DNA from 2 places in the Arthrobacter sp. 9E16 genome. Region 1 is predicted to be linked to the other one. Evidence: predicted binding sites of a transcription regulator. Region 1 holds the regulator's gene; the other holds the start of a gene.
The links. Region 1 encodes LexA, which represses DNA repair genes until DNA is damaged. Its sites were predicted from a motif close to TCGAACANNTGTTCGA; they were not measured.
Positions count from the first base shown of each region.

Region 2: a site for LexA is predicted at 2,304-2,319, ahead of CXR00_RS18535 (HNH endonuclease signature motif containing protein). Genes of this name have one in related genera too.

Region 1 is NZ_PJIU01000003.1:716,984-721,176, reverse strand. Features, by position in the region: gene CXR00_RS15550 (histidinol-phosphate transaminase) at 1-875, opposite strand, end outside; gene CXR00_RS15545 (LysM peptidoglycan-binding domain-containing protein) at 1,021-1,485, opposite strand; gene lexA (transcriptional repressor LexA) at 1,902-2,732, shown strand; gene CXR00_RS15535 (ATP-dependent DNA helicase) at 2,872-4,193, opposite strand, start outside.
Region 2 is NZ_PJIU01000002.1:759,481-763,673, forward strand. Features, by position in the region: gene hrpB (ATP-dependent helicase HrpB) at 1-712, opposite strand, end outside; gene CXR00_RS18535 (HNH endonuclease signature motif containing protein) at 756-2,144, opposite strand; gene CXR00_RS10210 (DUF4334 domain-containing protein) at 2,732-3,529, shown strand; gene CXR00_RS10215 (putative protein N(5)-glutamine methyltransferase) at 3,592-4,193, shown strand, end outside.

The DNA of each region.
Region 1 (4,193 bases):
CGGTCGCGCTGAACCTTGATGTCCTCAACGTTGGCCAGCAAAGCATCTGCGTGTTCCAGCGCAGCGTTGGCGGTGGCCTGCGTGATGGCGGACAGGTGGTACGGCAGCCGCACCAGGCGGAGGGCATCGGTAACCTCGGGGGCGGCTGCCATGTAGCCGATCCGGGCTCCGGCGAGCGCAAAGGCTTTGCTCATGGTGCGTGAGACGATCAGGCGCTCGCGTCCCGGCAGCAGTTCCAGGGCGCTCGGAGTGCCGGCATGGAAGAACTCGCCGTAGGCCTCATCCACGATCACGATGGCCTCTGACGCGGCCCCCGCCTCGTAGACGGCCTCCACAACATCCAGTGAAAGTGCTGTGCCGGTGGGGTTGTTCGGAGTGCAAAGGAAGACGATGTTCGGCGCCTCGGCGCGAACCTGTTCTGCAGCTGACTCAGCCGTAAGCCCGAAGTCGTCGCTTCGGTGTCCCGTGACGTAGCGGGTGCCGGTGCCGCTGGCGAGCAGCGGATACATGGAATAAGTGGGAGGGAAACTCATGGCCGTCCGTCCGGGACCGCCGAACGCCTGGAGAATCTGCTGCAGGACCTCGTTCGAGCCGTTCCCGGCCCAGATATTTTCGGAGGTCAGTCCGTGGCCGAGGTAAGCGGCAAGCCGGTCCCGCAGTTCCGTGAATTCCCGGTCCGGGTAGCGGTTCAGTCCGGCCACGGCCCGCTCCACAGAGATCGCAATCGCCTCCCGCACGGATTTCGGCAGGCCATGCGTATTCTCGTTGACATTCAGCAGGATGGGCACATCCAACTGGGGTGCGCCATAGGGCGTCAGTCCGCGGAGGTCATCGCGCAGAGGAAGTCGGTTGAGTCTCGCCAGCTGTTCAGTCACCTGTACAGCTTAAGACTCGAAGGCGGAGCGGGAAGAATCTGCGGGCTGCACGCCCTGCCTTGTTACGTCCCGCGTTGTTGAGCACTGACTTGTTTGGCTCTGGGTGTTTCGTCCTGAGGTGTTGCGGCTCAGCGTTGTTGCCGGCTCAGCGTTCAACGGGGATGTAAAGCTGAGCACCAACGATGAGGCGGGATTCAGTCAGGTTGTTGAGTTCCATGATGTCTTCCATGACATCCCGCGGGTCACGCTCAGGAGCGAACTCCTGCGCCAGGCCCCACAGGGACTCACCCGCAGCCACACTGACCTGGACGGTTCTTGTCACGTCCGGCCCCCCGCTGGAGGCCATGGCGGGAGCAGTGAAGAAACCCAGCACAATGAGCGCAGCCGCTGCGGCGAGCATCAGCGGGAGGCCGATGAAAACCAGACGGCCCCTGCGAGTCAGGTGCAGCGAGTTCGCCTTGACCGGCAGGGAAGGATTTGAAGGCCGGGAATCGAGGTGCTGTGAGGGAGATGTGTTTGACGCAGCTGTTTTTGACGCAGCTGTATGGATTGAAGCAGCTGTATGACTCGAATCAGCTGTTCGAGCTGTCGGGACTGTTTGGGTTGTCATTGCAACGCCTTTCCGGTTCGATGGCTGCAGGAAATACCCGAAGCCATATTCGAACGATTGGAAGCTGATCGACTTACCCGAACCTCCGCTGAGGGCGGCTGTCGAAAGTATGTTCGATTTCTGCTGAGTTATTTCTAGCACTTATCTACTAATAAAGTCGAGACTCGCTCGAACAAATGTTTGAAAACACCGCACTGCTCGCTTAACGTTGAGGACAAGAGGGAACCTTCAACGGGTTCTGCGGATCGACTCGAAGCCCAGGCGTCGGAGCGGTTCCTCAGGATCACTGAATCAGCTGCCTCTGACATAACCGCCGGAACGGCTTGCACGGCCAATACGTCCCGGCTTGTACCGATTAGACATTTACCGACCAGCCCCGGCATTGCCGGGACCAGCTGACCCGAAGGGAACCCGACGTGGCCCGCAGGACTGCTTCCGAAGACAGCACCAACAAACCAGCTGCCACAGGCACCCGTGCGCGCGCCAAAGGGCTCACCCCCAGGCAGAAGACCGTCCTGGAGATGATTCAGCGGTCCGTGAGCACCAACGGCTATCCGCCCACCATGCGCGAAATCGGCGACACGGTTGGCCTGGCCAGCCTGTCCAGCGTGACCCACCAGCTCATGCAGCTGGAGAAGCTCGGCTACATCCGCCGTGATCCGAAGCGCCCCCGCGCCATGGAAATCCTCATTCCCCTGATGCTCCGTGACGGGTCCTCCGGTACGGCAGCCGAAGAGGGGCCGGGACGCCCCGGCTCCGGCACGGACAACAGCCCTTCAGCCGGCGCTGCGGGGCGCACCGGAGACCAGCATGAAGAGGGCGCAGGCTCAACCCCGGCGCTGGCCTCGGTAACCGAGCTTGCCACCTCCGTTGATACCGCCATGGTGCCGCTGGTCGGCCGCATCGCCGCCGGCGGACCCATCCTTGCGGAGCAGGTGGTGGAGGACATCATGCCGCTGCCCCGTCAGCTGGTGGGACACGGTGACCTTTTCATGCTGAAGGTTTCGGGAGACTCCATGGTTGATGCCGCCATCTGCGACGGTGACTGGGTGGTTGTGCGCCGCCAGCCGACAGCTGAGAACGGTGACATTGTGGCTGCCCTCCTCGACGATGAAGCCACGGTCAAGACCTTCCGGCAGCGCAACGGCCACACCTGGCTGCTGCCGCAGAACACGCGGTACGAGCCCATTGTGGGCGATCACGCCGTCATCATGGGCAAAGTTGTCTCGGTGATGCGCGCTCTTTAGCCGATGTCCCGGCGGGATCCCTGCAGCGGAAAGCACGCAAATGGCGGCCGGAAATATTCCGGCCGCCATTTGCATGTCCATGTCTTTGCTGCCCGGCCTCACTGGGCCGCAGAGTGCCGCGGTTGCCCCCGCAGCCCGCCTATCCCGCCGACAGCTCCTCGGCTGCCGACTGCTCTGCGAGCCGGCCCAAAACGGAGAGCACCACGGAGCGGTCCGTGGTGGACCAGAACGGCGGCAGCGCTGCGCGCAGGAAGCCCCCATACCGGGCCGTGGCCAGCCGGGAGTCCAGGACAGCCACCACACCGCGGTCCCCCGCCGCACGAATCAGGCGCCCGGCGCCCTGTGCCAGACGCACGGCGGCATGGGTCGCCGCCACGGACATGAACCCGTTGCCTCCGGCCTTGGCCACTGCTCGGGTGCGGGCGGTCATCAGCGGGTCATCGGGACGGGGAAACGGGATGCGGTCGATGAGGACAAGCCGGCACGCGGCTCCGGGAACGTCCACGCCCTGCCATAGCGACATGGTGCCGAAGAGGCAGGTGTCCGGCTCTTCAGAGAACTGCTTGACCAGTGAAGACATGGAAGATTCCCCCTGGCACAGGATGGGGAAATCCACCCGGGTGCGCATGGCATCGGCGGCATCTTCGGCCGCTCGCCGGGAGGAGAATAAGCCCAGCGCGCCGCCGTTGGAGGCCTTAAGCAGCGCTTCGATTTCATTCAGCTGAGCCTCGGAGGTACCCCGCTCCGGCTTGGGCAGGTCCTTGGCCACATACAGAATCCCCTGGCGCGGGTAATCGAAGGGACTGCCGACGTCGGTTCCGGTCCAGGACGGTGCACCCGGACCCAACAGGCCCAGGGCACCGGCCACCGGCCCGAACTCGGAGCCGATCGCCAGGGTTGCCGAGGTCAGGACAACGGTGTGCCCGTCAAACAATCCTTCACGCAGCCGTCCCGCTACTGACAGCGGAGCAACGTTCAGGGTGGCGGGGGCGGTCTCGTCGGGCGGTGAAAAACCTCCCGACGGGGAGAAGGAACTGGGCCGGGACGCCCAAATCACCTCGCCGGCCGCCGGTGCCGAGATCAGCCGCTCGCAGACAGTCAGCACGGCCATAAGCCGTGAACGGGCCGTCTGCCGGCCGCCGTCTGCGGTTTCCCCGGGCTCGGGCTTGGAATCAGAGAGCGCCACTCGGCAGGCCTCGCGAACGCGCCCCACGGCCTGTTCCTGCTCTTCGTTCAGCCCGCTGGCCAGCAGGCCGGAGGGAACACCCTCCATGGACTGCTCAAAGGCACGTGCCGCCTGCGCCAGCTCCTCCACGCTGGCAGAGGTGTGTTTGCGCGCTGCGGTAACAGCGGCAGTAATCACCGTGCCGGAGAGCTGGCCGGTGACAGCACCGGTGACGCGGTCCTGCAGTTCGTGCGCCTCGTCAATGACCACCACGTCATAGTCCGGCAGCACGGCCA
Region 2 (4,193 bases), on a different contig from region 1:
GATACAGTGCCGAGGCGCAGCCGACGACGGGAACCGGGCCGGCCCCGTCTCTCTCACTTCCATCCCCGCTGCCAATCAGCGCAGCAAAGCGGGGTGCATCCAAGGTCGCCGACATGGCGACCAGAGTCAGGTCATCGCGCAGTTGCCGGACTTCGGTGAGCATGCCCAGCAACAGGTCTGTTTCCAACCCGCGCTCGTGCACTTCATCAAGGACGACGGCGGATGTTCCTTCCAGCCCCGGGTCAGCCAGCAGCCGGCGCAGCAGGATGCCGGGGGTCACGAACTCGATGATGGTTTCCGGGCTGGTGTGGCTTTCTCCCCGCACTGTGTAACCGATCCGGGCACCAACACGGCTGTTGTCCAAAGCAGCGAGCCGGCGCGCGGCCGAACGCGCCGCCACCCGGCGCGGCTGTGTTACGACAATCCGCTGAGGCCTTTCGGCGGTGAGCGCCGGAGCGGTGCGCCCTTCGCCGGCGCTCTCCTGCGAGACCAGCAGATTGGCGAGCAACGGAGGAACCAATGTGGTCTTGCCGGTTCCCGGCGGGGCCTGCACCACGGCGGCGTTCTTCCCGGTCGCGGGGTCCAGGGCCGCCGCCAGATCCGGGAGCGCCTCGGCAAAGACCAGCCCCGCGCCGATGCGCTCCAGGTTGAAGGGAGCCTTGGTCAGAACGTTTGAACGGTCCGGATTGCCGGTTGAATGCTGTGTGCTCACCGGTCCATTCTCCCGTGTCCGGACCTGTCTTCTGCCAACACCTTTACTCCAGAGCCGGCGGAGAAGGAGCAATGGACCGATAGACATGCCCCGTAGGCGTAGTGGTCACAACCGTGTGCCTGCCGTCCGGAGTGTGGTCCGCGATGTCCTGCGCGGTTCGGGCGGTCCAGCCGGGTGCTTCCTTGGCCTGGTTGCAGGCCTCACACAAACCCTGAACATTCTCCGCCGACGTCAAGCCACCCTCACGAACCGGCACAACATGGTCATAATGCCGGATCGGAGCACCACACCACGGCATCCGGCACACCCGGTCCCTAGCTGCGATAAACCGTGCCAACCCCTTCGGCACCAACCGTGCCTTCGAGTCCATCGCCACCAACCGCCCCGACCCGGGAACCGCATACAACCGCCGCAGCCACACCTCAGTCCGCGGATCAGGCCGCACCCGCGGCCTGCCCCACCCCGACAATGTTCCTTCAGCACCATGAAGGTCAACCGCGGCGGATGATGATCCGGAACCCGACCCAGTGTCCGGCCCGCTGCCGCGGATCAGGTCCCGCGCCCACTGCGCCGGCACCACCCCGTACCCCGCCAACACCGCCGGCTCCGAACCATCAGGAACACCGGCATCAGGAGCACCGGCATCCAGGACAACGGCATCCATGACACCTGCGGGCAGCACCCCGGCCAGCAACGCCCGGTCCGTCATGATCAGCTGCACTTCCACCCGCACATCCTCCGCCCGCGCCTGCCCCGTGACCCGCTCCACCAACGTATCGGCCATAATCTGACCCCGGCCCCGGCAATCCCCGGCAGCACGCAACCGGTCAGCTTCCCGCGACAACGCCGCGAACACCCCCACCCCCTGGGCCACCGGCAACAACCCCGTCAAATACGTCATCGTGTCCGGCGCCGGACGACACGACACATACCGGCCCTCAACCGCCTTCGCCGCTCGGTTCACCACCGACTGCGGATCCAACCCGTACGCCACCGACCTCACCCGGGCTACCAGCGCCCGATCACCCAGGGCCCCCAACCCCGCCAGGTCTCCGGCCACCACCGCATCCACCCGGCCCCGGTCCTGCCGGGACAGGCACGCCGTCTCCCGCACCAACAGCGTCGCCCGCCACTCACTGAGCACCCCCACACTCAACGCCTGCAAAGTGCACGGCATCTCCGCGGTCAGGATCTTGGCCAAGCCCAGCAACCGGTTGCCCCGGTGCGGGGACTCCCGGCGGGCCAACCCCACCTGCGCGCCCACACCCCGGCCCAACTGCTCCGCCGCCAGCCCCGCCCGGACCTGGGCACGGCGGGTCGAGGCATCAAACGCCGCCGCAGCCCGAGCCTGCGCCGCTGCAGCCGCGGACTTTAGCTCCTCCAGCAACCGAATCTCATCAATCAACCGGGCACGCTCAGCAGCCTCCAGCACCTCCACCGACGCTGACTCAACAGCCGGGTCAACAGCCTGCTTTCCGCCGGGACCGCAGAGGCGAGCGCTGCCGTCAGAAGTCCTCCCTTCAAGGGGAGGCCGACCTGGGATGACTGCGGTTTTCAATCTGGAGCCTCCGTGCCGTTCAGCCTTCACGAGTAGTACATATGTTCTATTTTAGCTTCTGCGCCCGGCATAATTGGAAGGCGGCCCTACTCAAGTTTCTTCGAAAAAGTACTGGTGTTCTGGCGCCCGGACTGAGTGCCGCGGGTTTCATAACGTTTGCTCAGAGGTACCTTTCACGTACATTTCACCTAACGTCGAAAACCCGTCGCATGGAAGAAGGCCCAGTGGACCACCATCGCGTTCCCATCCCCGTCCGAGTGTTTCCCGGATGGGCCGAATCTCCTGTTTGGCTCCCTGGCGGTCCCGTCGACTTCGGGGACTCACAGCTTAGTGAACAGCTCAAAGCGGACCTGGCCGCCTGGGAAAGCCGCTACTACGCCTCGATTACGGATGCGACAGCCAACGGTGACAAGACAGCACCACAGCGTAAGGACCGAACTCACGGGGAGCGGGGAAGAGCGTTGGCCGCTCAAATTGCAGCAGAGCTGGGGAGTGACTTTGTTGTGACGTTCGAGAACAGCAATGGAAAGAGCCGCACAATTCGCAGCAGTGCGCCTGCAACAAATCCTGCGGCCGCGCGAGCCTTCACCTCCAGCTATGAGGACGCAAATTCCGATGCCGAAAAGCTCGAGAGTGCCGGTGGACATTGGGAAGCCTATGCACCGCTGTCCGGTGCCCGCCTCGGGAACCCCACCGGCAGCAGTCCCAACAACGATGTCACCCCAGCGCTGGCCGGACTGAACGCCCTCAGCGGCGGAACCACCTCCAGCGAAGCCCTGGCATTTTTCGATTCCCTCCCGCCGGTTTGCATCGACGAACTCACCGGCTCATGGCAGGGAGCAGAAGTGCCAACCGGCCATCCCCTCGACGGCGTTCTGGGCAGCCTCGGGTGGCAGGGAAAGAGATTCGAGGGCCCCGAGTCCGCACACCCGCTGGTCTTCAGCGGCAGGGACGGCAACCTCTTCGAGGTGAATCCGTGGTTTGTTCCGCTGCGGACAGCCCTGAAGCTCGGCCCCATCCTGCGCCGTCCGGCCGCCGGCCGCGTCATCCGCCCGTTGCTGCGCCTGCTCCGAACGACACAGCCGAAGGCCAGACTCCGTCTGATGGAATACCGCGGCGTGGTGTCAGTCACCATGATCTACGATTCCCTGCCAATCAACGATGCCTTTCGCAGAGTGGACGCGAACACGCTGCTGGGGGCAATGGACATGCCCGGACCCCATCCTCCCTTCATGTTTACGCTTGTGAGGATCAGCTAGCGGCAGCTTCACGCCCGCCTCCGTCCCTTGCCCCACGCTGCCGTAGCTGTGAAAGTATCCCTGTGCACCGGACCATTCCCGAAGAACTGCTGGCCGCACGGCTCCGAGGGGCCGGTTGTGTTTTCGCCGAGGATGAGGCCAGTCTTCTTCTCGCCGAAGCCGCAAAGCGCAGCGCCGAAACTGCCGGCTCCGAGAATCTGGAGCAGATGGTCCTGCGGCGGTGCGCCGGTTTTCCGCTTGAACAGGTGCTCGGATGGGCCGAGTTTTACGGCCTGCGGATAACGGTCTCCGCCGGCGTCTTCATCCCCCGCCGGCGGACGGAACTGCTGGCCGCTCACGCCATAGCCCTGGTCAGCGCCCTGACCAACCCGGTGCTCGTCGAGCTTTGCTGCGGCTCCGGAGCCGTCAGCCTGGCCGTCGCCTCGCGCACCGGCCATTCCCTGAAGGCCTATGCCGTCGACATCCACCCCGCAGCGATCGAATGTGCACGCATCAACCTGGCCGGCCGGGCAACCGTCCTGGCCGGTGATCTGTTCAGTGCGCTGCCGCAAACCCTGCTCCGGCGGGTCGACGTCGTCGTTGCGAATGCCCCCTATGTCCCCACTTCGAAACTGGACACCCTGCCTCCGGAAGCGCGCGACCATGAACCTGCAATTACCCACGA